DNA from 2 places in the Streptomyces sp. NPDC049040 genome. Region 2 is predicted to be linked to the other one. Evidence: riboswitches for the same ligand, from Rfam matches in the RefSeq annotation. Region 2 holds a riboswitch; the other holds the start of a gene.
The links. A riboswitch is a leader RNA that binds a small molecule or an ion and turns the genes downstream of it on or off. The one in region 2 is predicted to bind glycine.

Region 1 (15,191 bases), on a different contig from region 2:
CAATGTCTACATCGGGCAGCAGACGAATCTGCGCGGCTGTGTGATCGGCAAGAACACCGACGTGATGCGGGCCGCCCGGATCGACGACGGGGCCGTGATCGGCGACGAGTGCCTGATCGGCGAGGAGTCGATCATCGCGGGCACCGTACGGGTGTATCCGTTCAAGACCGTCGAGGCCGGCGCCTTCGTCAACACCTCGGTCATCTGGGAGTCGCGCGGCCAGGCGCACCTGTTCGGCGCCCGCGGTGTCTCCGGCATCCTGAACGTGGAGATCACCCCGGAGCTGGCCGTACGGCTGGCAGGGGCGTACGCGACGACCCTCAAGAAGGGCGCCACCGTCACCACCGCGCGTGACCACTCCCGAGGTGCGCGTGCCCTCAAGCGGGCGGTGATCTCGGCGTTGCAGACCAGCGCGATCGAGGTGCGGGACCTGGAGAACGTGCCGATGCCGGTGGCACGCCAGCAGACCGCGCGCGGCAGTGCGGGCGGCATCATGATCCGTACCTCGCCCGGCCGGCCGGACTCGCTCGACATCATGTTCTTCGACGAGCGCGGCGCCGACCTGTCGGCGGCGGGCCAGCGCAAGCTCGACCGGGTCTTCGCCCGGCAGGAGTACCGCAGGGCCTTCCCCGGCGAGATCGGCGACCTGCGCTTCCCTTCGACTGTCTTCGACTCCTACACCGGTGCGCTGCTGCGCGCGGTGGACACCTCGGGTATCGCCGAGTCGGGTCTCAAGGTCGTGGTGGACGCCGCCAACGGCAGCGCGGGACTCGTGCTGCCCTCGCTCCTCGGCCGGCTCGGCGTGGACTCGCTGATGGTCAATCCCGGCCTGGACGAGGCGCGCCCCACCGAGACCGAGGAGACCCGCAGGGCCGGGCTCGTACGGCTCGGCGAGATCGTGTCGTCGGCGCGGGCCGCCTTCGGCGTGCGCTTCGACCCGGTGGGCGAGCGCCTTTCGCTGGTGGACGAGCGCGGGCGGATCGTGGAGGACCACCGGGCGCTGCTGGTGCTGCTCGACCTGGTGGCCGCCGAGCGGCGCAGCGGGCGGGTGGCACTGCCGGTCACCACGACCAGGATCGCCGAGCAGGTGGCCGCCTACCACGGTACCCAGGTCACGTGGACGATGACCTCGCCCGACGACCTGACCAGGGTCGGCCGGGAGGAGGGCACCATCTTCGGCGGTGACGCCCGCGGCGGTTTCATCGTGCCGGAGTTCAGCGCCGTCTTCGACGGCTCCGCCGCCTTCGTGCGGCTGATCGGTCTCGTGGCGCGGACCCAGCTCACCCTCAGCCAGATCGACGCCCGCATCCCGCAGGCCCACGTCCTCAAGCGGGATGTGCCGACCCCCTGGGCGGTCAAGGGCTCGGTGATGCGCCGGGTGGTCGAGGAGGCGGGGGACCGGTCGGTGGACACCACCGACGGTGTGCGGGTCGTGGAATCCGACGGGCGCTGGATCATGGTCCTGCCCGATCCGGCGGAAGCGGTCACGCACCTGTGGGCGGAAGGCCCCGACGACAGCTCCGCGCAGGCCCTGCTCGACGAGTGGGCGCAAGTTGTGGAGGGCGCCGGGGAGTGACACCGCGGTGATCGGCCCCCGAACGGTTCGCCGTTCGGGGGCCGTTCGTGGGTGGTCGTCCCGACGTGCGACGATGTGCGGCATGCCGCAGCCGCAACCCGATCGGAGCAGCCCCGCACCAGGGGCCGCCAAGCGGCGGCCGGACGCCTCGATGTCCCTGCTCACGAACGTCATGGAGCACAGCCTCGACGACGGATACGCCGAGGCGGCCGCCCGCCGTGGCCAGGTCGGCACCTCGCGGCTTCCGACGTCGCTGAGCGGCCGACTCGGGCTGGCCGGCGGCCTCGTGCTGGCGGCGGTCGTGGTCACCGTGGGAGCCGCCCAGGCGCACCGTGCGGCGCCCACGGAGGCCAAGGAGCGGCAGAAGCTCATCGACCGGGTCCAGTCGGAGACCAGGAGCGCGGACGCCCTGCAGAAGAGCGTCGACAGCCTGCGGGACACCGTGTCCGCCGAGCAGCGGGCCGCGCTTCGCAACCACGGCGGCGACAACGTCGCGCTGCTCGAACTGGCGGCGGGTGCGACCCCGGTGCACGGCCCCGGGGTGAAGCTGGTCGTGGACGACGCCAAGGAGGCCTCCCAGGGCGGCACCGGCGGCCCGCGGGAGAGCAACGGCTTCTCCGACACCGGGAGGGTCCGCGACCGCGACATGCAGCGCGTGGTGAACGGCCTGTGGGCGTCCGGCGCGGAGGCGATCAGCGTCAACGGGCAGCGGCTGACGGCACTCTCGGCGATCCGCGCCGCGGGGGACGCCATACTGGTCGACAACAGACCGCTGGTACCGCCGTACACGGTGCTGGCGGTCGGTGACGGGGAAAAGCTGAGCACGGCCTTCCAGGACAGTGCGGACGGACAGTATCTGCACGTGCTGGAGGAGAACTACGGGATCCGCGCGAGCGTCACCGTGGAGAAGGATGTCCGCCTGCCGGCCGCGCCCAGCCTGATCGTGCGGTACGCCCGGCCGGTCGCGGGCAGCAGCGGGCAGGCGGACAGCGCCGCAACAGGGAAGGGTTCGTAGTGATCGCCGTACTGGGCCTCGTCGTGGGAGTCGTGGTCGGACTCGTGGTGCGCCCCGTGGTGCCGACCGGGGTCGAGCCCTATCTCCCGATCGCCGTGGTCGCCGCGCTCGACGCCGTCTTCGGCGGGCTGCGCGCGATGCTCGACGGGATCTTCGACGACAAGGTCTTCGTGGTCTCCTTCCTCTCGAACGTGGTCGTGGCCGCGCTGATCGTCTTCCTCGGCGACAAACTCGGGGTGGGCGCGCAGCTGTCGACCGGCGTGGTGGTCGTGCTCGGGATCCGGATCTTCTCCAACGCCGCGGCCATCCGCCGCCACGTCTTCCGGGCGTGACCGCGGTATGAGCGACGAGAACAACCACGATCCCGAGCGCAGCCAAGACTCCGAGCGCAGCCACGGCTCGGACGGCGGTCACGATCCCGGGAGCGGTCACGCCCCGGGGAGCCACCACCGCCACCGGGCGGACGGGCACTCCGCGAAGCCGTCCACCGCGGAGCCGTCATCAGGAGAGCCTGCGGAGGCCGCCGAGCCGGACGGGTCCGCCGCACCGCAGCCCAGCGGGCGGCAGCGGCTGGTCGCGGGGCTGTGGCCGCCGCGTGCCTCCCGTGCCCAGCTGACGGTGGCGGTGCTGCTTTTCGTGCTGGGCCTCGGCCTGGCCATCCAGGTCAACACCACAAGCGACAACGGCGGCACCCTGCGCGGCGCCCGCCAGGAGGACCTGGTCCGCATCCTCACCGAGGTGGACAACAGGACCCAGCGCCTGGAGGACGAGAAGCGCGGCCTCGAGACCCAGCGGACCGAGCTCCAGTCCAGCTCCGACCAGGCCGCGGAGGCGTTGAAGCAGACCCGGCAGAAGGAGCAGCAACTCGGTATCCTGGCGGGCACCGTCGCTGCCGAGGGGCCGGGCATCACGCTGACGATCACCGACCCGCACGGCGGTGTCGAGGCGGACTCGCTGCTCGACACCCTTCAGGAGCTGCGGGCGGCGGGTGCCGAGGCGATCCAGATCAACGCGGTGCGGGTGGTCGCCGACACGTACTTCACCGACGGGACGGGCGGGGTGCTCATCGACGGCCACGCGGTGTCCCAGCCGTACGTGTTCAAGGTCATCGGCAATCCGCAGGATCTGGAACCGGCGCTGAACATTCCGGGTGGGGTGGTGCAGACGCTGGAGAAGGAGCAGGCCACGGCTGATGTGGTGAGGTCGCAGAAGATCGTCGTGGATGCCTTGCGGCCGTTGAAGCAGCCTGACTACGCTCGGTCGTCATCCCGGTGAGGCGGGGGGTCGGGGCGTCGGTGGACTGTTGTGTGGTGGAAACTGTGTGTAGTGAGGGTTCGTCCTGCCTTACGGGCGGGTCTGCGTCGTTCAAGGGGAATCGCCCGTGAAGTTGTTTGGGAAGTTGTTCGGCAAGAGTGCGCGGCAGTCGGGTGACCCGGCGACCGCACGGCACCGTGCTCCGCGAAGCGTGCAGGAGGACGAGCAGTCCGCCGACCGCCCGCTGTTCAGGAACGACGGGCAGGGCAGGGGCGGCGAGTATTCCGGTACGCCCGGCGTGGCGCCTGTTGACCCCGCATCCGCCGCTCGCATAGGTTCCGGGGAACCATCAACCTCGACCACGGGTGGAGGGTTCGGTTTGCCGGTCTGCGGCAGGTGCGGTTTCACGAATGCGGCGGCCAGCCGCTTCTGCTCCAACTGCGGCGCCCCGCTGCGTCCGGGCGGCGGCGCCTTCGAGCGTCCTTCCGAGACCACGTCCACGATCTCGATCTCGGGCATCGAGGCGTATGAGGCGGAGGCCACCGGCCAGGTCGTCACGCCGTCGCTCTCGCCCGAGGCGCAGGCCGCCGTCGACGCGCTGCCGCCCGGCTCCGCGCTGCTGGTGGTGCGCCGCGGCCCGAACTCGGGCAGCCGGTTCCTGCTGGACGGGGATCTGACCACGGCGGGACGCCACCCGCAGAGCGACATCTTCCTGGACGACGTCACCGTCTCCCGCCGGCACGTGGAGTTCCGCCGCGGCCCCGACGGGTATTTCACCGTCTCCGACGTGGGCAGCCTGAACGGCACCTACGTCAACCGGGAGCGGATCGACGCGGTGACGCTGTCCAACGGTGACGAGGTGCAGATCGGCAAATACCGGCTGGTCTTCTACGCGAGCCAGCGGGGGATGTGACCCCGCCGGACCCGGTCCGGGGGGACCCGCGCCCTCCAGAGAGGTGTTCATGCCGCGAACGTCGGGCGGTGCCGGAGACGGCACCGCCACCCCGGACGGCGCACTGCTGAGCATCGGCGCGGTGCTGGGGCAGCTGCGGGACGAGTTTCCCGAGGTCACCATCTCCAAGATCCGCTTCCTGGAGGCGGAGGGCCTGGTCGAGCCGCAGCGCACCCCGTCGGGCTACCGCAAGTTCGCCGAGGACGACGTACGGCGCCTGGCGTACGTGCTCCGGGTGCAGCGGGACCACTACCTGCCGCTGCGGGTGATCAAGGAGCAGCTGGAGGGCATGGACCGCGGCGAGCCGCCGATGCTGCCCGGCCGCGCCGCCGGGGAGGCGGACCAGGAGGCCCAGGAAGGCCCCGAGGACGCCCTGCGGGCCCCCCGGGAGCTGCGGGTCGGTCGCGAGGAGCTGCTGGCCGCCACCGGGGCGGCTGCGGCCGAACTGGACGAGTGGGAGTCCTACGGGCTGGTCGAGGCCGTCGGCGAGGGCGGCTACGACGCCGAGACGGTCGTGATCGGGCGCCTCATCGCCGATCTGGGCCGCTACGGTCTGGAACCGCGGCATCTGCGGGCCGTGAAGGCCGCGGCCGACCGGGAGGCAGGCCTGGTGGAGCAGCTGGTCGCGCCGCTGCGCAGGCACCGCAACCCGCAGACCCGCCGACACGCCGAGGCCACCGCGGAGGAGCTGGCGGAACTGTCGGTACGGCTCCATGCCGCCATGTTGCGCTCCGCACTGCGATTGCGCCTGCGCTGACGGGAAATCCCCGCTGTTCGAAGCACTCCCGCAGGCGGCGCACGGGGTGCCCGACTACCCAAACCCGGCGGGCACGTCCTAGGGTTGACGTGTGAACGAGCTCGATGTTGTGGGTGTCCGGGTGGAAATGCCCTCCAATCAACCGATCGTGCTCCTGCGTGAAGTGGGAGGCGACCGGTACCTGCCCATCTGGATCGGGCCGGGCGAGGCCACCGCCATCGCCTTCGCGCAGCAGGGAATGACGCCGGCGCGACCACTGACGCACGACCTTTTCAAGGATGTACTCGAGGCCGTGGGGCAGACGCTCACCGAGGTCCGCATCACCGACCTGCGGGAAGGTGTCTTCTACGCCGAGCTGGTCTTCGCCAGCGGCGTCGAGGTCAGCGCCCGCCCGTCGGACGCCATAGCGCTCGCGCTGCGCACCGGGACGCCGATCTACGGCAGTGACGGGGTGCTGGACGACGCGGGGATCGCGATCCCGGACGAGCAGGAGGACGAAGTGGAGAAGTTCCGCGAGTTCCTCGATCAGATCTCGCCCGAGGATTTCGGCACCAGCAACCAGTGACCCGGCGGAAGGCCGGTAAGACCGGAGGCCCCGGCCGATCGGCAGGGCAAGGTTGCCACGGTGAGGCCATTCGGGGAGGCCTTCCCGGAGCCGGTCACATCAAACCACTCGTGGGGTGACTTTCACTCGGCGTGCCGAGTGTGGCGATCGTTGACGCACCCCTGGCGACTGCCTACCGTCGGTGTGGAAAGTCCCGTGGCACGTGCGCGCGGTGTTCGGGACGTGAGGGACGGAGGGCGGCGTGAGAAGCACCGGCGACGGTTCGGCGATCGGCGGCCCTCATCCGCCCCGGGGGGCGCTGGCCCGTGCCGCCGAGCCCGGGACGGCGGGTACGGCTCCCGCAGCCGACCCGGAGCCGGAGCAGATCGGCTATCGCGGCCCCACGGCGTGCGCGGCCACCGGCATCACCTACCGGCAGCTCGACTACTGGGCGCGCACGGGCCTGGTCGAGCCGAGCGTGCGCCCCGCCTACGGCTCGGGCACCCAGCGGCTCTACAGCTTCCGCGACGTCGTCGTGCTCAAGATCGTCAAAAGGCTGCTCGACACCGGGGTGTCGCTGCAGAACATCCGGACGGCGGTCCGGCACCTGCGCTCGGTGGGTCCCGTGGAGCTGGCCAGGATGACCCTGATGAGCGACGGCGCCACGGTCTACGAGTGCACCTCGCCCGCCGAGGTCGTCGACCTGCTCCAAGGCGGCCAGGGGGTCTTCGGCATCGCGGTGGGCGTGGTCTGGCGGGACGTGGAGAGCTCGCTGTCAGAGCTGCACGGCGAGCGGGTCGACACCGGCGAGACCCTGGTGGGCCACAATCCTGCGGACGAGCTGGCCAGGCGGCGCAACAGGGCGGTCTGAGCGGCTCGGCGGGCGCCGGATGGTGCGCCGGCGACCGTGCCGCCGGGCGTCGCCGAGGCGCCGGCGGATCGCCGTACCGTACGCGTGTACGGCGATTGTCGGTGCCGTGCGGGACGATCGATGGTGTGAGAAGTGCGCCGACGATCCTCCATCTGGACATGGACGCGTTCTTCGCCGCGGTCGAGCAGGCCTCCAAGCCGAGCCTGCGGGGCAAGCCGGTGGTGGTCGGCGGGCTCGGACCCCGCGGCGTCGTGGCGACCGCGTCCTACGAGGCGCGCGTGCACGGCATCCATTCCGCGATGGCGATGGCGCACGCCAGGCGGCTGTGCCCCAATGCCGCCTACCTCGTGCCCCGTTTCGGCATCTACCGGCAGATCAGCGAGACCGTGATGGCGCTGCTCGCCGAGGTGTCGCCGCTGATAGAGCCGCTGAGCCTGGACGAGGCCTTCGTCGACCTGGAGGCGGGCGACCTTGCGGCCGACCCGCGGGCGGTCGCCGAGGGGCTGCGCGCCGACATCCTGGCCGCCACCGGGCTCACCGCGTCGGTCGGCCTGGCCGGCTCCAAGCTGCTGGCCAAGATCGCCTCCGAGCAGGCCAAGCCGGACGGCCTGGTGGTGGTCGAACCCGGGACCGAGCGCGCCCTGCTCGATCCGCTGCCGGTCCGCACCCTGTGGGGCGTGGGTCCTGCCACCGCTGAGCACCTGCGGCGGGCCGGGATCCTCACCGTCGCCGAGATCGCGCAGGCGGGCGAACCCGAGCTGGTCAGGCTGCTGGGCAAGGCCCACGGCGCCTCGCTGCACGCCATGGCCGCCGGGCTCGACAACCGCCCGGTGGTCGCGGACCGCGACGTGAAGTCCGTTTCGGTCGAGGACACCTTCGACACCGACCTCACCGACCGCGCCCGGGTGCGCTACGAGATCGACCGGCTCGCCGACCGCTGCGCCCAGCGGCTGCGCGGTGCGGGCCGCTCCGGGCGGACGGTGGTGGTCAAGATCAGGCGGTACGACTTCTCGACCCTGACGCGCTCCGAGACGCTGCGTGCGCCCACCGACGACCCAGCCGTGGTGAAGGAGACCGCCCGCAGGCTCGCCGAGGCCGTCGACACCACCGGCGGGGTGCGGCTGCTCGGCGTGGGCGTGTCAGGGCTGGCCGACTTCACCCAGGAGGACCTGTTCGCCCAGGCGGCCCAGGCCCAGCGCGACGCCGAACCCGGCGCGGCGCCCGACCGGGACGTCCCGCCGGAGCTGCCCGTCACCCCGCCGCCCGCGGCGGAGCCGGGCGGACGCTGGCTGCCCGGCCAGGACGTCGAGCACACCGAGTACGGCGCCGGCTGGGTGCAGGGCAGCGGGGTCGGCCGGGTCACGGTCCGTTTCGAGGTGCCGTCGGACACCGGCCCCGGCCGGGTGCGTACGTTCTCCGTCGACGACCCGGCCCTGTCCAGGACGGAACCGATCGCGCTCAGCGGCCGCCCGGCACCGGCCGGCCGCTGAGCGCGCTACCCGTTGTCGGGGGGCCGCTGGTCGCCGCCGGCCAGCTCGCCGAAGTCGCGCGGCTGCCCGCTCTCCCCGCCGCCGGTCGGCACGTCCATGCCGTAGTGGTGGTAGAGCTGGAGCTCCTGCTCTGGCGACAGGTGCCGCCCGACGCCGAAGTCCGGGGCGTCCCTGATCAGCGACTTCTTGTACGGCACCCTCAGGGAGTCGTCCACCAGCTCGCTCGGCTCCAGCGGCACGAACGCGTCACGGGTGAAAAGCCCGGTCCGCACGGCCGCCCACTCCGGGGTGCCGGTGGCGTCGTCGAGGTAGACCTCGTCCACCGTGCCGATCTTCGCGCCGTCGCGGTCGACGGCGCGGCGGCCGATGAGGCTTCGCGGATCGATGTCGGTCTGCACGGTCCCTCCAACCAACGACGACTGCTGTCGGTTACCACCAAAAGCCACATCGGGGTTGATGTCGACCGGAATGTCGGGCCGACCGCCGTCCGGGAGGCGCTGGTAGGCTGGGTAGCGGCTGCAGACCCCGTGCGGGAGAGTCCTTCGAGAGCATGCCGCAGCGGCATCTCGAAGGCGCCGAAGGAGCAAATCCTCCCCGGAATCTCTCAGGCATCCGTACCGCAGGGGCGAGGTCACTCTGGAAAGCAGGACCCGCCCCGGGAGCGCCGTTCGTGGGACGGGTCTTCACCGAAGGTGAAAGCCGTCCCGCACAGGGGCGGCGAAACTCTCAGGTACTGATGACAGAGGGGGAGGCCGTACGGGTGCCCGCGCCGGGCACCCCCCGAAGGTCGTCGCAGACCAGGAGGCCTCCGCAGATGACTGATCCGACCGCCCGCCGCACCCCGCTCACCGAGCTCGAAGCCGGCCTGCCCTTCGCCCGCCGCCACATCGGCCCGGACGCCGAGGACCGGGCCAAGATGCTCGCCCAGGTGGGCTACGGCTCGCTCGACGAGCTCACCGAGGCGGCGGTGCCGGACACCATCAAGAGCGCGGCGGCCCTCGCGCTGCCCGCGGCCCGTACCGAGGCGGAGGTGCTGGCCGAGCTCCGGGAGCTGGCCGACCGCAACGAGGTGCTGGCCCCGATGATCGGCCTCGGCTACTACGGGACCTTCACCCCGCCGGTGATCCTGCGCAACGTCATGGAGAATCCCGCCTGGTACACGGCGTACACGCCCTACCAGCCGGAGATCTCGCAGGGCCGGCTCGAGGCACTGATCAACTTCCAGACCGTCGTCGCCGACCTCACCGGGCTGCCCACCTCCGGCGCCTCGCTGCTCGACGAGGGCACCGCGGCGGCCGAGGCGATGGCGCTGTCCCGGCGGGTCGGCAAGGTCAAGGACGGCGTCTTCCTCATCGACGCGGACACCTTCCCGCAGACCACCGCCGTGATCGGCACCCGTGCCGAGCCGGCCGGGGTCGAGGTCGTGGTGGCCGACCTGAGCGACGGCATCCCCGCCGAGGTCGCCGAGCGCGGTGTCTTCGGCGTGCTGCTCCAGTACCCGGGCGCCTCCGGCGCGGTACGGGACCTGCGGCCGGTCATCGAGCAGGCGCACGGCCTCGGCGCGGTCGTCACGGTCGCCGCCGACCTGCTGGCGCTGACCCTGCTCACCTCGCCCGGCGCGCTCGGCGCGGACATCGCGGTCGGCACCACCCAGCGCTTCGGCGTCCCCATGGGCTTCGGTGGACCGCACGCGGGATACATGGCGGTGCGCGAGGCCTACGCCCGCAACCTGCCGGGCCGCCTGGTCGGGGTCTCGGTCGACGCCGACGGCGACACCGCCTACCGGCTGGCCCTCCAGACCCGCGAGCAGCACATCCGCCGGGAGAAGGCCACAAGCAACATCTGCACCGCGCAGGTGCTGCTCGCCGTCATGGCCGGGATGTACGCGGTCTACCACGGCCCCGACGGCCTGGCGCAGATCGCCACCCGCACCCACCGCTACGCGGCCGTACTGGCCGCCGGACTGCGGGCCGCCGGCGTGGAGGTCGTGCACCAGGGCTACTTCGACACCCTCACCGCCCGGGTGCCCGGCCGTGCCGCCGAGGTGGTCGCCGCGGCCCGCGCCGCCGGCGTCAACCTGCGGCAGACCGACGCCGACCTGGTCGGCATCGCCTGCGACGAGACCACCGACCGGGCCCGGCTGACCGCCGTCCTTGCCGCCTTCGGCGCCACCGGCGCGGACATCGACGCGCTCGACGCGGCGACGCCCGACGCGCTGCCCGCCGCACTGGTGCGCACCGAGCCGTATCTGACCCACCCGGTCTTCCACCGGCACCGCAGCGAGACCGCGATGCTCCGCTACCTGCGCCGGCTCGCCGACCGCGACTACGCGCTGGACCGCGGCATGATCCCGCTCGGCTCCTGCACCATGAAGCTCAACGCGACCACCGAGATGGAGCCGGTCACCTGGCCCGAGTTCGGCGCGCTGCACCCCTTCGCGCCCGCGGACCAGGCCGAGGGCTACCTGACGCTGATCCGCGGCCTGGAGGACCAGCTCGCCGAGGTCACCGGCTACGACAAGGTCAGCCTCCAGCCGAACGCCGGGTCGCAGGGCGAGCTGGCGGGCCTGCTGGCGGTCCGCGCCTACCACCGGGCCAACGGCGACACCGACCGCACGGTGTGCCTGATCCCGTCCTCCGCGCACGGCACCAACGCCGCGAGCGCGGTGATGGCCGGCATGAAGGTCGTCGTGGTCAAGACCGGCCAGGACGGTGACGTGGACGTCGCCGACCTGCACGCCAGGATCGAGCAGCACCGCGACCGGCTGGCGGTGCTGATGGTCACCTACCCGTCGACGCACGGCGTCTTCGAGGACAACATCACCGACATCTGCGCCGCCGTCCACGACGCGGGCGGCCAGGTCTACGTGGACGGCGCCAACCTCAACGCGCTGGTCGGCCTCGCCAGGCCCGGCCGCTTCGGCGCCGACGTCTCGCACCTGAACCTGCACAAGACCTTCTGCATCCCGCACGGCGGCGGCGGCCCGGGCGTCGGCCCGGTCGCGGTGCGCGCGCACCTTGCGCCCTACCTGCCCAACCACCCGCTCCAGCCGGCCGCGGGGCCCGCCACCGGCGTCGGCCCGATCTCCGCCGCCCCCTGGGGCTCGGCCGGCATCCTGCCGATCTCCTGGACCTACGTCCGGCTGATGGGCGCGGACGGCCTCAGGCAGGCCACCCAGCAGGCGGTGCTGAGCGCCAACTACGTCGCCAGGCGCCTGGAGCCGCACTACCCGGTGCTCTACACCGGCCCCGGCGGCCTGGTCGCCCACGAGTGCATCATCGACCTGCGCCCGCTGGCCAAGGAGACCGGTGTCAGCGTCGACGACATCGCCAAGCGGCTCATCGACTACGGCTTCCACGCGCCGACCATGTCCTTCCCGGTGGCCGGCACCCTGATGATCGAGCCGACCGAGAGCGAGGATCTTGCCGAGCTCGACCGCTTCTGCGACGCGATGATCGCCATCCGCGGCGAGGCCGACCGGGTCGGGTCGGGCGAGTGGCCCGCGGACGACAACCCGCTGCGCAACGCCCCGCACACCGCGGCGGCGCTGGGCGGCGAGTGGGACCACCCGTACAGCCGCCAGGAGGCCGTCTTCCCCCCGGGGGTGTCCGCGGCCGACAAGTACTGGCCGCCGGTGCGGCGGATAGACGGCGCTTACGGCGACCGCAACCTGGTCTGCTCCTGCCCGCCGCTGGACGCGTACGACAACTGACGCGCGGGGCTCCCGGGCAGGCCGGCCGGGAGCGCACATGGCGAAGCCGGTTCCCTTGACAGCGGGGGAACCGGCTTTGTCTGCTGCGGCGCGACGGTGCGGGCGTCAGGCCGCGGTGGTGATGTGCTCGGTGCCCAGTGGGCGGTGCGGTGCGATGATCTGCCCGTCCGGCAGCAGCTCCCCGGTGTCCTCGAAGAGCAGCACCCCGTTGCACAGCAGGCTCCAGCCCTGCTCCGGGTGGTGGGCCACGGTGAAAGCAGCCTCACGGTCGGGGCCTTCTGCGGTCGGGCACTGCGGCTTGTGCTGGCACATGGATGGAGTCTTTCGCTGCGTGAGGTGAGTGGTGCGGTTGGTCGCGCAATCTGCTTGATGCATCTCCGTCCCCCGATTGTGCGTGCGGCCGGTCCCAGTGTTGCCGTCCTGGCGTCAATCCGCAGGGATTTCGCGCAGGCGGCCCTCCAAGGAGGAGGACGCGTCACCCACCCGGGCGGTTGCCGTCACCGTACGTTCACGACCGGCGGCGTGTTCACGCAACAGGGCGGTGCCCCGCGGCCCGGTAAGGCCGCGGGGCACCGCCCTGTCCCCTGCGTGTCAGGCCGGCGAGCCCATCAGCGGCGGCGGCGCCAGGCGTACGCTCAGCGCCGGTGCCAGTTCGGTCAGCCGGTGCACCCGGTGCGAGGCGATGCCCGGTGGCGCGGGCGCCAGCGGCACCAGCAGGTCGTCCGGGTCGGGCTGTGCAGTGGCGGCCTCCGCCCGCGCGTCGCAGTGCAGCCACAGCGCCAGCATGTAGAGCCCCGGTACCGACAGCAGATGCGGTTGGTAGGTGGCCGGCAGGGTCTCCGCCTGGAGCAGCGCCCGCTCGATGGACACCAGGAACGGCCCTTCGGAGAACCGCGAGAAGACCCACCCGTCGGGGGTCACCACGGTCTCGCCCGCCGCGGCCACCCGGGCACCTGCCCTGATATGGAACCGCCAGCCGGTCAGCCGCGCCTGCGGCAGTGCTCCGGGAACGGTCGCCGGCTCGAACACATGGACAGGCAGTGGGTGTTCGGCGGCCAGCGGCCCTTCCGCGGTGCGCAGCGCCGGTGTCCTGGCTTCCAGGACCGCGGTGGGCGAACTGAGCGCGGCAAGAACGCTCAACAGGGCTGGGGCGGGTGCTGGGGGAACAAGCAGCGGCATGATGTCGCCTCTCACTGGGAGACACGTGGTGCGGGGGGAGGGCGGGCGCGGACGGCACGTCGATTCGATGCTCTGCGGGAGACCTGCTCAGGCACGTCCGGCGACGGCGGGTGCTTTGCCTTGTGCGCGGAGTTTATACGACCTGTGTTCGCTCCGTGTTTCGTCTAGTCGCTGCCAGTATTACGCGCAAGGCGATAATTCGCCTTCTTCGGCGGACGTGTCGATGGCATTCCCGCAGCGTATGGGGAAGGCGCTGCATATTTCTGCCCGCCACGGACGGCCGGATCCCGTCGGTGATTTCACCCGTACTTCCGCCGGTCCCATGGCGGTGGAATGTGCCGCTGGAACGTGCGCGGATGACTGCTACAGCAAGCCTAGCGTGCACGGGTGGAGCAGTGTGGCGTTATCGATCATTTGGGTGGGCATCCTCCGTTGGACGGCGACGGGGCGGCAGAACGGGAAGGGAGGCGTCGATGGGGGAGAAGGTCGTCGCCAGCGGGTTCGACCCGGCTGATCGAGGGCGCTACCGGCACAAGCTCCAGCAGTGCCTGCTGGGGCTCGAGCGACTGCTGGCGGCGAAGCGTTTCGACCGGCCGCGCAATCTGATGGGCCTGGAGATCGAATTGAATCTCGCGGATTCCGCGGGACTGCCGCGCATGATGAACGAAGAAGTGCTGGAGCGCATCGCGAGCCACGATTTCCAGACCGAGCTCGCCCAGTTCAACATTGAAGTGAACATAGCGCCGCACCGGCTTTCCGGGCCCGTACTCGACCGGCTCGCCGAGGAACTGCGGACCGGCCTGTCATACGCCGACCGGATGGCGGGCGAGGTCGGCGCGCACATCGTGATGGTCGGAATTCTGCCGACCCTGGAGGCGCAGGACCTGGTCTCCGCCAACCTGTCGCGCGCCGATCGCTACATGCTGCTCAACGACCGCATCCTGGCGATGCGCGGCGAGGACATCTCGCTGGACATCCAGGGCGTGGACCACCTGGTCTACGCCTCGACGTCCATCGCGCCCGAAGCCGCCTGCACCTCCACGCAGATGCACCTCCAGGTCACCCCCGGCCGTTTCGCCGCCGTCTGGAACGCCGCCCAGCTGGTCTCAGGGCCGCAGGTCGCCGCGGGTGCCAACTCGCCCTTCCTCTTCGGCCGCGAGCTGTGGCGGGAGACCCGCCCGGTGCTCTTCCAGCAGGCCACCGACACCCGCCCGCAGGAGCTGCGCGTCCAGGGTGTGCGGCCGCTGACCTGGTTCGGCGAACGCTGGATCGACTCGCCCCTCGACCTCTTCGCCGAGAACGTCCGCTACTTCCCCGCGCTGCTGCCGATCTGCGACGACGAGGACCCGCTGCGGGTGCTCGACGACGGGGGAGTGCCGCAGCTGCGTGAGCTGACCCTGCACAACGGCACCATCTACCGCTGGAACCGCCCGGTCTACGCGGTCGTCGACGGTGTGCCGCACCTGCGGGTCGAGAACCGGGTCCTGCCCGCCGGGCCCACCGTCGCCGACGTGCTGGCCAACGCCGCCTTCTACTACGGCCTGGTCAGGGCGCTGGCCGAAGCGCCGCGGCCGATCTGGCACCGGCTCCCCTTCGGGGCCGCGGCCGCCAACTTCGACGCCGGCTGCCGGGACGGCATCGGCGCCGTCATGCACTGGCCGCGCGGCCGCGGCAGCCTGGTCGAGGTCGCCGCCGCCGACCTGATCAGGGACGAGCTGCTGCCGCTCGCCGCGACCGGGCTCGACTCCTGGGGCATCGAGCCCGCCGACCGCGACCGCTACCTCGGCATCATCGAGGCACGCTGCCGCCTGCGGACCAACGGCGCGGAATGGCAGGCCGCG
Region 2 (15,191 bases):
GGGGTGCTGCTCCTCCATGGCTTCGAGGCGCCGCAGCAGCTTGTCGAAGTCGGCGTCGCTGACGACCGGCGCGTCCTTCACGTAGTAACGGAAGCGGTGCTCCTCGACCTGCTCGGCGACGCGCGCGTGCTCCTCGCGTGCCTCCGCGGGAATCTCCGTGTCCTCCACGACCCCGTCCTTCCTCACTACTCAGGGTTGTCGACGAGCGAGCGTGCCGCCTTCGCGCAGTGCACGAGAGCGGCACGGGCGTAGGCCGGTGAGGCCCCCGCCAGACCGCAGGACGGGGTCACCGCGACGGAGGACCCCAATGCCCCCGGCGCCAGCCCCAGCCTGCGCCACAACGCCCGAACACCCCTCACGCTACCGGCAGGGTCCGACAATGGGGCATCCTTGCCGGGCACGACACCGGCGAAGAGGGCGGTGCCGGCTTCCACGGCCTCACCGAACTCGTCCCAGTCACTCTCGGTGAGCAGGTCGAAGTCGAAGGAGATGCCGGCCACGCCCGCCCTGCGCAGCAGCGCGAAGGGGACGTCGGGGGCGCAGGAGTGGACGGTGACCGGCACTCCCGCCGCCGCGATCAGCTCCCGCAGCGCCGACTCGATCACCGCCCGGTCGACCGCCCGGTAGGTGCGGTAGCCGCTCGCGGTCCTGATCCGCCCGTGCAGCACCGCCGTCAGGGACGGCTCGTCCAGTTGCAGGACGACGGTCGCGCCCGGCACCCGGCGGCGGACGTCGGCGAGGTGGGCGGTGAGGCCTTCGGTCAGCGATCCGGCCAGGTCCCGGCAGGCGCCGGGGTCGCGCAGGGCGGCCTCGCCGTGCCGGGTCTCCACCGACGCGGCCAGCGTCCAGGGGCCGACCGCCTGGACCTTGAGCAGGCCGTCGTAGCCCTGGGTGAACTCCTCGACGGCGTCCAGGTCCTCGCCCAACCACGACCTGGCCCGCTTGCTGTCCCGGCCCGGCCGGTCGCCGAACCGCCAGCCGCTGGGTTCCACCCGCGCGTACATCTCGACCAGCAGCCCCAGGCTGCGGCCGATCATGTCCGCGCCGGGGCCGCGGGCGGGAAGTTCGGGGAGGAAGGCCATGCCCGCGGTCGCCTCGGTGGCGACCCGGGCCGCTTCGCGGGCGTCGCCGCCGGGCAGCGAGCCCACGCCGGTGGCGGTGGCCTCGGGGAGGTGCAGATCGTTGCTCACGCCGGAAGGGTAGCCTTCCGCGCCGGGCCGTCCTTCCGGCGCGGACGCCGCGCCCGGACAGTGCCGGGCGCCGCGGAGGTACGGCCGGCAGCCCCTACCGGCCGGGGCGGACGGTCAGGTCGGTGATCTCGGCGTCGGCGGGGAGGTCGATGGCGGTCAGGACGGTGGTGGCCACCGAGTCGGGGGCGATCCAGCGGGACGGGTCGTAGGGTTTGCCCTCCTGCTGGTGGACCTTCTGCTGCATCGGGGTCGCGGTCCTGCTCGGGTAGACCGAGGTGACCCGCACACCGGCGGCGTGCTCCTCCGCGCGCAGCGCGTCGGCCAGCGCGCGCAGGCCGAACTTGCTCGCCCCGTACGCGCTCCACTCGGCGCTGACGGCCAGCCCCGACGTGGAGTTGACGAAGACCACGTGCCCCCGCGAAAGCCGCAGTTGGGGCAGCAGCAGGCGGGTCAGCTCGGCCGGGCCCAGCAGGTTGACGGCCAGCGTCTCCTGCCAGACCTTCGGGGTGAGGTCGCCGACGAGTCCCAGCTCGACGGTGCCCGCGATGTGCAGCAGCGAGTCGAGGCGGTCAGGCGGCGCCTGGTGGCCCAGCGCCCAGGACAGCCTGGCGGGCTCGGCCAGGTCGCCGACCAGGGTGCGGGCGCCGGGGTGGCGGTCCACCAGCTCCCTGGCCCGCCCGGCGTCCCTGGCCAGCAGCCAGACCTCGTCGCCGCGTTCCAGCAGCCGCCGCGCGACCGCGCTGCCGATGCCGGACCCGGCGCCGGTCACCAGGTGGATGCGCGGGTCGCTCACAGCTGCTCCAGGATGTGCGCGAGGGCGTCGGCGCCGTCCGAGGCGAAGTACACCAGGTCGGTCAGCGGGAGGGGCAGGAAGCCCTCCGCGTCCATCCGGCGCAGCTGCTGTTCGAGGCCGTCGTAGAAGCCGCCGCTGTTGAGCAGGACCACCGGCTTGCCGTGCAGCCCGTGCTTCTTGAGCTCCAGGATCTCGGTGGCCTCGTCCAGGGTGCCCAGGCCGCCGACCATCACCACGATCGCGTCGGACAGCCGGAGCAGTTCTGCCTTGCGCTGCGCCAGGTCGGTGGCGACGATCATCTCGTCGGCGCCGGCGCGCGCCTTGTGCTGGAGGAAGGACACCGAGACGCCCACCAGCCGGCCGCCGGCCTCCTGGACGCTGTCGGCGACGACCTTCATCAGGCCCGCATCGGAGCCGCCCCACACCAGGGCGTGGCCGCCGTCGCCGATCAGCTTGCCGAACTCGCGGGCCGGCACGGTGTACTGCTCGCTGAGGTCGGCAGCGGACAGGAAGACTCCGATGTTCATACGGTCACCGTGGACTTCTCCTCGTCGCGCGCGGTGGCGCGGTCGGTGGTGGCGATGGTCGCGGAGCCGACGACGCGCGTGCCGTCGTAGAGCACCACGGCCTGTCCGGGCGCGATACCGCGGACCGGTGCGGTGAAGCGCACCCGAAGCTCGCCGTCGACGACCTCCGCGGTCACCGGCACGTCCTCGCCGTGGGCGCGCAGCTGGGCGGTGTACGCGGCGGGGCCGGCCGGCGGGGTGCCGCACCAGCGCGGGCGGATCGCGGTGAGCGCCGTCACGTCGAGCGCTTCGGCCGGGCCGACCGTGACCGTGTTGTCGACCGGCGAGATGTCCAGCACGTAGCGGGGCTTGCCGTCGTCGGCGGGGATGCCGAGGCGCAGGCCCTTGCGCTGGCCGATGGTGAAGCCGAACGCGCCCTCGTGGGTGCCGACCCGGGTGCCGCTCTCGTCCACGATGGCGCCCTCCGCGCTGCCGAGGCTCCTGGCCAGGAAGCCCTGGGTGTCGCCGTCGGCGATGAAGCAGATGTCGTGGCTGTCGGGCTTCTTCGCGACCGCCAGGCCGCGGCGGGCGGCCTCGGCGCGGATCTCGTCCTTGGTGGTCAGCGTGTCGCCGAGCGGGAACATCGCGTGCGCCAACTGCCGCTCGTCGAGCACGCCGAGGACGTACGACTGGTCCTTCGCCGCGTCGCTCGCCCGGTGCAGTTCGCGGGAGCCGTCCTCGCGGGTCACGACCGTCGCGTAGTGCCCGGTGCAGACCGCGTCGAAGCCCAGCGCCAGCGCCTTGTCGAGCAGGGCGGCGAACTTGATCTTCTCGTTGCACCGCAGGCAGGGGTTGGGGGTGCGGCCCGCCGCGTACTCGGCGACGAAGTCCGCGACCACGTCCTCGCGGAAGCGCTCCGCGAGGTCCCACACGTAGAAGGGGATGCCGATGACGTCGGCCGCGCGGCGGGCGTCCCTGGAGTCCTCGACCGTGCAGCAGCCGCGGGCGCCGGTCCTGAAGCTCTGCGGATTCGCCGACAGCGCCAGGTGGACCCCGGTCACGTCGTGCCCGGCCTCTGCCGCGCGGGCCGCCGCGACGGCGGAGTCCACGCCGCCGCTCATGGCGGCGAGCACGCGCAGCCGCTTGGGCTCGGGGGGGTGCGGGAAGTCGTTCACCCGTCCAGGGTAACGGCCCGGCTGCGGCGGTCCGCCAGGCATTTCCCGGCGCCGGGACGGAAGAGACGAGCAAGCGCCCGGCGTTGTCCGGTGAGGAGCCCGAAGGGGCTGGAACCGTCGACTACCGATGGGTAACATCAATTCATGGCATATGCAGCGGCCCGTGCGGCCATCGGGGACAGCGAGTTCGACCGCGACACGGCGGTGGCGGCAAGGCCGGACGAGCCGGGCGCGTACGACACCGAGCTGTCGGCCGGCTGGACGATCATCCGCGCCGTCAACGGCGGCTACCTGCTCGCCGTCGTCGGCCGCGCGCTGCGGGCCGCGCTGCCCCACCCCGACCCGATCACCATCACGGCGCACTACCTGACCGCCTCGGAGCCGGGTCCCGCCGTGATCAGGACCGAGACGGTACGCGCCGGGCGCACCATGTCCACCGGGCAGGCCTCCCTCTACCAGCACGACGACGAGGGCCGCGAGGTCGAGCGGATCCGGGTCATGGCGGCGTACGGCGACCTCGCCGCACTGCCCGACGACGTCCGCACCCGCGCGCTGCCGCCCTCGATGCCGGCCTACGACGACTGCGTCAGCTCCGCGGACGCGCCCGACGGCGGACCGGTCACCGGCTCCACCGCGATCCTGGACCGGCTCGACCTGCGTCTCGACCCCGCCACCGCCGGGTGGGCGATCGGCGCGCCGTCCGGCGCGGGCGACATGCGGGGGTGGCTGGGACTGGCCGACGGGCGCGACCACGACGTGCTGTCGCTGCTGCTCGCCGTCGACGCGCTGCCGCCCACGGCATTCGACCTGGGGCTCGCCGGGTGGGTGCCGACCCTCGAACTGACGGTGCACCTGCGGTGCCGTCCCGCGCCCGGACCGCTGCGGGTCTCCCTGACCACGAGGAACCTGGCCGGCGGCCTGCTGGAGGAGGACGCGGAGGTCTGGGACTCCGCGGATCGCCTGGTGGCCCAGGCCCGCCAGCTGGCCCGCGCCCCGCGCCCCTGAGCCGCCCGGGCCCCGGCCCTTCCCGCGCGGCCCTCCCCTACGGCTCCGCGTGCGGGGGCCGCACCCGCCCCCGGCGCCGCGTGAGCCATTTCACGACCCCCGCACCTGCGGGCCCGCGCGTGTCCGGCGCACCCCGGAGCCGGCGGGAAGCGGCACCGGGACGGTGCGCAGGGTGCGCGAGGGGGTCGAGGTGAGCGTGGCGGACCGTAGAATCGGGGGATCATGGCCTACTTCGATCACGCCGCCACCACGCCCATGCTCCCGGAGGCGGTCGAGGCGATGACCGCCCACCTCACCGTGACGGGGAACGCGTCAGCACTGCACGCGGCGGGCCGCCGCGCCCGGCGGACCGTCGAGGAGTCGAGGGAAGCCCTCGCGGCGGCACTGGGCGCGCGCCCGAGCGAGATCGTGTTCACCGGCGGCGGCACCGAGTCCGACAACCTGGCCGTGAAGGGCCTGTTCTGGGCGCGCCGGGCGGCTGACCCGCGCCGGGTCCGTGTCCTGGCCAGCCCGGTCGAGCACCACGCGGTGCTGGACGCCGTCCACTGGCTGGCCGAGCACGAGGGCGCCGTCGTGGAGTGGCTGCCGGTGGACCCGTACGGCAGGGTGCTGCCCGAGACGCTGCGCACCGCCCTGGCAGCGCGTCCGCAGGACGTGGCGCTGGTCACCGTCATGTGGGCGAACAACGAGGTCGGCACGATCCTTCCGGTCGCCGAACTCGCGGCGGTCTGCGCCGAGTTCGACGTGCCGATGCACTCGGACGCGGTCCAGGCCTTCGGCCAGACCGAGGTCGACTTCGCCGCCAGCGGCCTGGACGCGATGACGGTGACCGGGCACAAGGTGGGCGGCCCCTACGGAATCGGCGCGCTGGTGCTGCGCAGGGACGACACCCCGGTGCCGCTGCTGCACGGCGGCGATCAGGAGCGCAGCAGGTCCGGCACCCTCGACGTGCCGGCCATCGCGGCCTTCGCCACGGCGGGCACCCTGGCCGCCGAGCGGCGGGAGGAGTTCACCGCCGGGGTCGGCGCGCTGCGGGACGAGCTGGTGCGCGGCATACGCGCCGCGGTGCCCGACGCCGTCCTCAACGGCGACCCCACCGCCGCGGGCCGCCTCGCGGCGAACGCGCACTTCACCTTCCCCGGCTGCGAGGGCGACGCCCTGCTGCTGCTGCTCGACGCCCAGGGCATCGCCTGCTCGACCGGCTCCGCGTGCACCGCGGGTGTGGCGCAGCCCAGCCACGTCCTGCTGGCGATGGGCCAGCCGGCCACCCACGCCAGGGCGACCCTGCGGTTCTCGCTCGGCCACACGACGACCGCGGACGAGGTCTCCGACGTCATCCGGGCGATCGGTCCGGCCGTCACCCGCGCCAGGACCGCGGGCCAGACCTGACACCCGCGCCGACCCGGCTGCCGCCCCCGGGCAGACGGACGGCGTGCACGACGCTACGGTCGTGGGATGGATGATCGGCTTCGCGCGGTGTGCGACCTGATGATGCCCACCGTCCGCGAGATGGCCGGGCTGCACGACTACGACGGCCGCGTGCAGGACCTCTCCCCCGACGGGATACGCCGGGCGCTGGCCGCGGTCGGCAGCGCCAAGCGCGCCTCCGCCCCCCTCGACGACCCGCACGACGAGGCGCACCTGGCGGTCTTCGAGGAGTCGCTGCGGGTCCAGTACGGGGACCTCGAACTGCACAGGCGCGACCCCTACCCGCACCTGTCGAATCTCGAACTCGCCTGCTACGACCGGGAGTACGCGCCCCGCAAGGAGCGGGCCACGGCGCGCAGGCGGCACCTGGAGCAGTGGCCGGACGCGGTGGACGCGGCGCTGGCCTCCCTCGACCGGGTGAGCGCCCCGGTGGCCACCGCGCTGCTCGGCACCGCGCACGGGCTGGCCGCCGACCTCGACCCGGACCGGGACGGGGTCGAGGCCGCGGCACTCGCCGCGCACTCCCGGCTGATCGCGCGGATGGAGCACGCAGCCGTGAACGGCGACCCCGACCCGCGGCTCGGCGGGCCCGCGCTGGCCGCGCTGATGGGTGCCCAGGAGGGCATGCGGGTCGACCTCACGGCGCTGGCCGAGGCGGCGGACCGGGAGCGGGCCCGGCTGGACCGGCTGCTCGTCGACTCGTGCAGGACGCTGGACCGGAACCGGTCGGTCGACGAGCTGATCCCCGAACTGCTCGCCGACCACCCAGGCCCCGACGGGGTCATTGCGGCGGCGGCCCGGCTCACCGAGGAGGCCATCGCCTTCACCCGGGAGCGCCGCCTGGCGCCATACCTGGACGGCGAGTGCCTCGTCGGGCCGGCGCCGCCGTCGCGGCGCTGGGCGATGGCGATGATGACCTGGGCGGGCCCCGAGGAGCCCGAGTCGCCGTCCTGGTACCACGTGACCCCGCCCCAGCCGGAGTGGCCCGCCCAGGAGCGCGAGGAGTGGCTGACGGTCTTCAGCAGGACCAGCCTGCCGTCGATCACCGTGCACGAGGTCGCCCCCGGCCACTTCGCCCACGGGCGCGCCCTGCGGCACGCGACCAGCCCGGTCCGGCGGGTCCTGCACAGCCTGTCCTTCTGCGAGGGGTGGGCGCACTACGTGGAGGAGGTCTGCCTCGAGGAGGGCTTCCGCGCCCGCGACCCGCGGTTCGCCATCGGGGTCGCCCTCGAGGCGCTGGTCCGGGTCACCCGGCTGACCTGTGCGATCGGTATGCACACCGGAGCGATGGACGTGGCCGAGGCCACCCGCCTGTTCATCCGGGACGCCCACTTGGCCCCGGCGGCGGCCGCCGCGGAGGCGAGGCGCGGCACCTTCGACGCCGGCTACGGGCGCTACACCTGGGGCAAGCTGGAGATCATGCGGGCCCGCGCCCGCGCCGAGCGCTCCCCGTCCTTCACGCTTCCGGCCTTCCACGCCGACCTGCTGGCGCTCGGCGCCCCTCCGCTCGGCCTCCTCGCGACGTAGGGCGGATCCGCGCCGCGCGGCGGCGGCTGGTACGTGCGCGGCGGTGAGCCCCACGCGGGCGGCAGCTCAGTACGTGCGCGGCGGTGAGCCCCACGCGGGCGGTCCCGAGAAGGCCTCGCGGTCGAAGAAGGGCTGCGTGTTGGCGCGCAGCCACATCGCGACCGGGTCGTAGCCGTCGGCCATGGCGACGGTCGAGACCGGGAGGCCTTCGGGCACGCCGGCCACCGCCTGCTGCATCATCAGGCGGACCGACTCGACGGCCTGCGGCGAGGAGTCGTAGACCTCGACGCCGATCGCGAGGTAGGGCTCGCCGACGGACGGCTGGACCCAGGCCTGGCGCAGGGCGCGTACCGCGCCGGTGCGGTGCGCGGCCTTGGCCAGCAGCGCGTAGAACTGCGGGATCTGCAGTGACGGTTCGCCGATCTGGAGCGGCCCGGCCGGCAGCAGGTCGAGGCCGCCGGCGACCCGGCGCAGGTCGGGCCAGGGGATGCCGACGCCGCCGCCGTTCGCGTGCGGGTTGAGCCAGAGCCCGCAGTGGTCGGGGAAGAGGGTCAGGGCGATGTCCCGGCCGGAGACGATCTCGTGGTCCCGGTTCCAGCCGCTGGCGGCCAATTCCCGCGGTGAGGTGCAGCACGGCGCGTAGCGGTGCCCGCCGACCTCCATCGCCGCGTACTGCGCGTCGGGCGTCCCCGGTGCGCCCTGCCAGAGCAGCATCCAGACCTGGCCGTCGGCCAGCGACGCGAGCAGGTTCTCGTACGCGTCGAAGCGGCCGGGCGCCACCCGGAGCAGCATCTGCTCCACATGGCCGGCCGCCGCGCCGCCTTGCGCGCCCGCGATCACGTCGGACCGCCCCTTTCCCGTCGTTCGGTGTACCGCCATCAAACCAGGTCGGCTGTTCCCGGTGGAATGCTGACCGACTCAAGCGCCGCCGGCTAAATGGCGCGTATACGGCGGGTATACGCAAGCTCGGGGCCGCGCGCGCGAGTTGGCCTCGGGTGCGGTGGTCAGTCCCGGCTGTAGAAGGGGCGCACGACCTCCAGCATCCAGTCCCCCACCGGGTCCTGGGCGATGTCGAGCAGGATCAGGTGCACCGGCCAGGGCAGCGGGGCGGCGCCCAGGGCGCGGCCGAGCGCGTCCATCGCGGCGGCCCTGTCCTGCTCCTGCCAGCCGTCGAGCTCGACCCCGATGAAGAGCGCGGGCGGGTCCTCCTCGACCGCGGCCATGGCCCGCCGGGCGCTGAGCACGACCGGGGTGACGGCGTACTCCGCGGCGGCGACGGCAAGGAAGTCCACGGGTTCCTCGTCGGGGGCGGGCTCCCACAGCCGCACCCTGGCGCCGCTGGGGCTCTGCTCGCCGTAGGCGCCGACCCGCTCGGTGCGGCACAGCTCAGCGACGGCCGCGGGCGGCAGCGGCACCCCGACGGCTCCGCCGGGGTTGACGGCGATGCCGATCAGCGGGGGCAGCCCGCGGGCGAACTCGCGTACCGGCGCGACGGTGCAGGACATGCCCTCCGCGGCCTTCCTGAACTGCTGTTCCGAGCTGAAGACCGGCACGTAGGGCGCGCCGCCCAGTTCGAGGGTGGGCAGGTCGAGGCCCCCCGATCCGGGCGGGCCGCCGTTGGGCAGCGGCACCCACACGTGGGAGCGGCCGAGCACCTCGAGCAGCCGGGGGGTCGCCGAGGGGTTGCCGAGGCTCGCCGCGAGGACTTCCTCCAGCTCGTTCGCCGGCCATATGTAAGGTGCCGGATTCTCCATGTCCACCCTTGTCCGCGCTTGTGCCACTGTCGGCGCCCGTGTCCTGCCCGGAAACACTAGCGGCTGAGCGCCCAGGACGCCTCGGCATGCAATGATGGCGGCACAATACGCATACCGGCCGTTGGAGGCCGCGCGGGAGAGTTCCGGCCCCCTCCCGGGGGGCAGGGCGCCGAAGGAGCAAGTCCTCCCTTGAATCTCTCAGGCACAGATACCGCGCGGGCGAGGCAGATCTGAAAAGCGGGCGGGCCGTCGTTCACCGGTCCCGCCCCACCCAAGGTGCAAACCGTGACCCGCAGGGGTCACGGTGAACCTCTCAGGTTCCGATGACAGATGGGGAGGCCGGGGTCAGCCCCGGCCGGATTCCGTGTCCCCGTCCGCCGCCTTTGGGAGCCCTTTCGATGAGCGAAACGTCGAACGAACCGCTGAGCGCACCGCCCGCCACGTCCCCGCGCCGCACCGCCCTCGACGCGGTGCACCGCGCGCTCGGCGCCACCATGACCGACTTCGCCGGCTGGGACATGCCGCTGCGGTATCGCAGCGAGCGCGACGAGCACCAGGCCGTACGCACCAGGGCCGGGCTCTTCGACCTGTCCCACATGGGCGAGATCACCGTGACCGGGCCGCAGGCCGGGCAGGCTCTGGACTACGCCCTGGTCGGCCATCTGTCGGCGATGGCGGTCGGCAAGGCCCGCTACACGATGATCTGCGCCCCGGACGGCGGCATTCTTGACGACCTGATCGTCTACCGGCTCGCCGACGAGCGCTACCTGATCGTCGCCAACGCCTCCAACGCGCAGACCGTGCTCGACACGGTCGCGCTGCGCGCGGTGGACTTCGACGCCCGGGTGAGCGACGACCGGGACGCGTACGCCCTGCTGGCCGTACAGGGTCCCGCGGCCCCCGGCATCCTCAAGGCGGTCACCGACGCGGACCTGGACGGGCTGCGCTACTACGCCGGCCTGCCCGGAACCGTCGCGGGCGTGTCCGCGCTGATCGCCAGGACGGGCTACACCGGCGAGGACGGCTTCGAGCTGTTCGTGGACCCCGCGGACGCCGAGCGGCTGTGGCAGGCGCTGCTCGAGGCGGGCGCGGGCGCCGGGCTGGTGCCGTGCGGGCTGTCCTGCCGCGACACCCTGCGCCTGGAGGCCGGCATGCCGCTGTACGGGCATGAGCTGACCGCGCAGGTGACGCCCTTCGACGCGGGGCTCGGGCGGGTCGTGAAGTTCGACAAGCCCGGTGACTTCGTCGGCCGGGAGGCACTGACCGCCGCCGCGGCGCGGGCCGCGGACATCCCGCCGCGCAAGCTCGTCGGGCTGGTCGCCGAGGGGCGCCGCGTGCCGCGGGCCGGCTTCGGCGTGACCGACGCGTCCGGCGCGGTCGTCGGCGAGGTCACCTCGGGCGCGCCGTCGCCCACCCTGGGCGTGCCCATCGCCATGGCGTACGTGGACGCCGCCCACGCCGCGCCGGGCACCGAGGGGGTCGCGGTCGACATCCGGGGCAGCCGGGAGCCGTACCGTGTCGTGGCGCTGCCCTTCTACCAGCGCGAGCGCTGACCCTCCGAGGTTTTCCACAGGCGCGGGGTTGTCCACAGGCTGCCGCGTCGGCTCCGTCATCATCTCTTCGCATCCGGGAGAATTCCGTCATGAGCATCAATCCTGAGCAGCTGCGTTACAGCAAGGAGCACGAGTGGCTCACCACCCCCGAGGACGGTGTCTCCACCGTCGGCATCACCTCGCACGCCGCCGACGCGCTCGGTGACGTCGTCTTCGTGCAGCTCCCCGAGGTGGGCGCGACGGTGACGGCGGGCGAGAGCTGCGGCGAGCTGGAGTCCACCAAGTCGGTCAGCGAGCTGTATTCCCCGGTGTCCGGTGAGGTCACCGAGATCAACCAGGACGTCGCCGACGACCCGGCGCTGGTCAATTCCTCGCCGTTCGAGGACGGCTGGCTGTTCAAGGTGAAGGTCTCGGAGGAGGGCGCGGACCTGCTGACCGCGGCCGAGTACGACGCCTTCACCGCGGTCTGACCCTCGTCCCCACCCGCACACCAGGAAGGGCCCATGTCGCTCCTGAATCAGTCCCTGCACGACTTCGACCCCGAGGTCGCCGCCGAGGTCGACGCCGAGCTGCACCGCCAGCAGTCCACCCTGGAGATGATCGCCTCGGAGAACTTCGCCCCGGTGGCGGTCCTCGAGGCCCAGGGCTCGGTGCTGACCAACAAGTACGCCGAGGGCTATCCCGGCCGCCGCTACTACGGCGGCTGCGAGCACGTCGACGTCATCGAGCAGCTGGCCATCGACCGGGTCAGGGCGCTGTTCGGCGCCGAGGCGGCCAACGTCCAGCCCCACTCAGGTGCCCAGGCCAACGCCGCCGCGATGTTCGCGCTGCTCAAGCCGGGCGACACCATCCTCGGCCTGGACCTGGCGCACGGCGGCCACCTGACCCACGGCATGAAGATCAACTTCTCCGGGAAGCTCTACAAGGCCGCCGCCTACCACGTCGACGCCGACACCGGCCGGGTCGACATGGCCGAGGTCGAGCGGCTGGCCAAGGAGCACCGGCCGCAGCTGGTCATCGCCGGCTGGTCGGCCTATCCGCGGCAGCTGGACTTCGCCGAATTCCGGCGGATCGCCGACAGCGTCGGCGCCTACCTGATGGTCGACATGGCGCACTTCGCCGGGCTGGTCGCGGCCGGGCTGCACCCCTCGCCCGTCCCGCACGCGCACGTGGTCACCACCACGACCCACAAGACCCTCGGCGGCCCGCGCGGCGGTGTCATCCTGTCCACCGCCGACCTCGCCAAGAAGATCAACTCCGCGGTCTTCCCCGGCCAGCAGGGCGGCCCGCTCGAACACGTCATCGCAGGCAAGGCCGTCGCCTTCAAGGCCGCGGCCACCGACGAGTTCCGCGACCGGCAGGCCCGCACCCTGGAGGGCGCCAGGATCCTCGCGGAAAGGCTCGGCGGGGACGACCTGGCCGCCGCGGGCGTGGCGGTGCTCTCCGGCGGCACCGACGTGCATCTGGTGCTGGTCGACCTGCGCGAGTCCGCCCTCGACGGCCGGCAGGCCGAGGACCGGCTGCACGACATCGGCATCACCGTCAACCGCAATGCGATCCCCGACGACCCGCGGCCGCCGATGGTGACCTCGGGCCTGCGGATCGGCACCCCGGCGCTGGCCACCCGCGGCTTCGAGGCGGACGCCTTCCGCGAGGTCGCCGACATCATCGCGGCCGCGCTCCAGCCGACCTTCGACGCGGACGCCCTGCGGGCGAGGGTCACCGCGCTGGCCGAACGGCACCCGCTGTATCCGACACTCGCGCCATGACCGCCCCGCGGTGTGCGGCGGGCAGCCGCCCGCCGCACACCGCGGACGGTACGGCGACACCCCCCGCGGACAACGGCGTCCGCGGTCGACCAGGAGCACTGAACGCATGGCTATCTCCGTATTCGACCTCTTCTCCATCGGCATAGGCCCCTCCAGTTCCCACACCGTGGGACCGATGCGGGCCGCCCGGATGTTCGCGCAGCGGTTGAAGACCGAGGACCTGCTCACCCGCACGGCGGCCGTCAGGGCCGAGCTGTTCGGTTCTCTGGGCGCGACCGGCCACGGGCACGGCACCCCCAAGGCGGTGCTGCTGGGCCTGAGCGGCCACTCCCCCCGCACGGTCGACGTCGGGACGGCGGACGCCGAGGTCGCCGCGATCCACGCGGACCGGCGCCTGGCGCTGCTCGGCGCGCACGAGGTGGACTTCGACCCGGCGGCCGACCTGGTGCTGCACCGCCGCCGCTCGCTGCCCTACCACGCGAACGGCATGACGCTGTCGGCGTATGACACGGACGGTGGCGTGCTGCTGGCGAAGACGTACTACAGCGTCGGCGGCGGCTTCGTGGTCGACGAGGACGCCGTCGGTGCGGACCGGATCAAGCTCGACGACACCGTGCTGCGGTATCCCTTCCGCACCGGCGACGAGCTGCTGCGGCTGTCGCGGGAGACCGGCCTGTCCATCTCGGCGCTGATGCTGGAGAACGAGAAGGCCTGGCGCTCCGAGGCGGAGATCCGGGCCGGCCTGCTGGAGATCTGGCAGGTCATGAAGGAGTGCGTGCGCAGCGGCATGTCCCGCGAAGGCATTCTGCCCGGCGGCCTCAAGGTCCGCCGCAGGGCCGCCACCTCGGCCCGCCAGCTGCGTGCCGAGGGCGACGCGGCAGCGCGGGCGATGGAGTGGATCACCCTCTACGCGATGGCCGTCAACGAGGAGAACGCCGCCGGCGGCCGGGTCGTCACCGCCCCGACGAACGGAGCGGCCGGCATCATCCCCGCCGTCCTGCACTACTACCTGGAATTCATCCCGGGCGCCGACGACGAGGGCGTCGTCCGCTTCCTCCTCGCGGCCGGGGCCATCGGCATGCTGTTCAAGGAGAACGCGTCCATCTCCGGCGCCGAGGTCGGCTGCCAGGGCGAGGTCGGCTCCGCCTGCTCCATGGCGGCCGGCGGCCTCGCCGAGATCCTCGGCGGCACCCCGGAGCAGGTGGAGAACGCAGCAGAGATCGGCATGGAGCACAACCTCGGCCTGACCTGCGACCCGGTCGGCGGCCTGGTCCAGATCCCCTGCATCGAGCGCAACGGCATGGCGGCGGTCAAGGCCGTCACCGCCGCCCGCATGGCCATGCGCGGCGACGGCCGCCACCACGTCTCCCTCGACAAGGTCATCAAGACCATGAAGGAGACGGGCGCCGACATGAAGGTCAAGTACAAGGAGACCGCCCGCGGCGGCCTCGCCGTGAACGTCATCGAGTGCTGACCACGTAGGCCCTGACCTGCGACCTCCCGCCTTCCAGCTCTGTCGGAGCCTTCCTGGTTTGCACAGGGAAAAGTCCCCGGGAAGTCCCTCCGACAGAGCTGAAAGTCCCTGAAAAGTCCCTGGGATTCCGCGCAGCAGAAGGTCTTCCACCAGGGGCTACTCGCTGCTCCATCGGCCGCGGGGGCGGTCGCCGGGGCAGGTCCCATAAATCCCTGGGCACCGCGTCCGCCGCGCCCAACGCCGACTGCACCACCACCGGCGGTACCACGTTGGCCTACTACGCCAACGACCTGACTCAGCAACAGACCGCCGGCACCCGACGCCAGACCTGGACCCTCGACTCCGCGCTCCGCTACCGCGGATACACCACCGAGAGCAACACCGCCGGCACCTGGACGCAAATGGAAACCCCCGCACTGGGCAGCCCGCCGCCCGCTACGCCTGGCTCGGCGGCAGGCAACGCTCCGACGAACCCCCACCGGCCTCGTCCTCATGGGCAATACGTATCTACGACCCGGGCTCCGGGCGATTCCTGTCCATCGACCCCGTCCCCGGCGGCAGCGCCAACGCCTACGGCAACGGAGACCCGGTCAACCACGACGACCCAGACGGGCGAGGCTGGTGGAAGAACATGGCCTCGGCGCCGTCACTCTGGTAGGAGAGAGGCCTGCGGAGAGCCCATCTCGGATCCCGCAGCGCCTCGCAGTCACGATCGGTCAGGTCCACAGCAGGAGCGGGACACGACATCCCCTGGCGTTACGCAGCACCCACACGGTGTGTCCGAGGCTCCCAACGGACTCGTCCGCACTGCCGACATGCGCCTCAGGACCTCCCTTGGTGCTGGGGCATACGCCCCCGTCCCACCCTGCTGCGGCGCGCCGGCTCACAGAGCGAGCAGGATGCGGCCGAAGGGGCCGCCCTCGGCCAGGAGGCGCTGCGCCTCGGAAGCCTTCTCCAGCGGGAAGACCTGCGCCACCTTCGGGTGGAGCTCACCCTGCGAGACCAGGTCGAGCAGGG

Region 1: it holds a riboswitch for glycine, as region 2 does, so the genes downstream of both, gcvP (aminomethyl-transferring glycine dehydrogenase) here and gcvT (glycine cleavage system aminomethyltransferase GcvT) in region 2, are expected to answer to the same signal.

What each region holds. Positions count from the first base shown of each region.
Region 1 is NZ_JBICTO010000024.1:82,289-97,479, reverse strand. It holds gene ACGFMP_RS33960 (sugar phosphate nucleotidyltransferase) at 1-1,576, shown strand, start outside; gene ACGFMP_RS33955 (DUF881 domain-containing protein) at 1,650-2,591, shown strand; gene ACGFMP_RS33950 (small basic family protein) at 2,591-2,923, shown strand; gene ACGFMP_RS33945 (DUF881 domain-containing protein) at 2,931-3,866, shown strand; gene ACGFMP_RS33940 (FHA domain-containing protein) at 3,931-4,758, shown strand; gene ACGFMP_RS33935 (MerR family transcriptional regulator) at 4,808-5,554, shown strand; gene ACGFMP_RS33930 (bifunctional nuclease family protein) at 5,646-6,119, shown strand; gene ACGFMP_RS33925 (MerR family transcriptional regulator) at 6,418-6,969, shown strand; gene ACGFMP_RS33920 (DNA polymerase IV) at 7,095-8,459, shown strand; gene ACGFMP_RS33915 (PRC-barrel domain-containing protein) at 8,465-8,857, opposite strand; glycine riboswitch at 8,980-9,089, shown strand; gene gcvP (aminomethyl-transferring glycine dehydrogenase) at 9,274-12,171, shown strand; gene ACGFMP_RS33905 (DUF5999 family protein) at 12,277-12,483, opposite strand; gene ACGFMP_RS33900 (hypothetical protein) at 12,763-13,350, opposite strand; gene ACGFMP_RS33895 (glutamate--cysteine ligase) at 13,824-15,191, shown strand, end outside.
Region 2 is NZ_JBICTO010000011.1:9,742-24,932, reverse strand. It holds gene ligA (NAD-dependent DNA ligase LigA) at 1-168, opposite strand, end outside; gene ACGFMP_RS25205 (methionine synthase) at 186-1,190, opposite strand; gene ACGFMP_RS25200 (SDR family oxidoreductase) at 1,285-1,983, opposite strand; gene ACGFMP_RS25195 (TIGR00730 family Rossman fold protein) at 1,980-2,510, opposite strand; gene mnmA (tRNA 2-thiouridine(34) synthase MnmA) at 2,507-3,706, opposite strand; gene ACGFMP_RS25185 (thioesterase family protein) at 3,809-4,669, shown strand; gene ACGFMP_RS25180 (cysteine desulfurase family protein) at 4,892-6,058, shown strand; gene ACGFMP_RS25175 (DUF885 family protein) at 6,125-7,624, shown strand; gene ACGFMP_RS25170 (enhanced serine sensitivity protein SseB C-terminal domain-containing protein) at 7,691-8,503, opposite strand; gene ACGFMP_RS25165 (enhanced serine sensitivity protein SseB) at 8,629-9,378, opposite strand; glycine riboswitch at 9,502-9,602, shown strand; gene gcvT (glycine cleavage system aminomethyltransferase GcvT) at 9,777-10,931, shown strand; gene gcvH (glycine cleavage system protein GcvH) at 11,021-11,401, shown strand; gene glyA (serine hydroxymethyltransferase) at 11,435-12,700, shown strand; gene ACGFMP_RS25145 (L-serine ammonia-lyase) at 12,807-14,174, shown strand; gene ACGFMP_RS25140 (zinc-binding alcohol dehydrogenase family protein) at 15,058-15,191, opposite strand, start outside.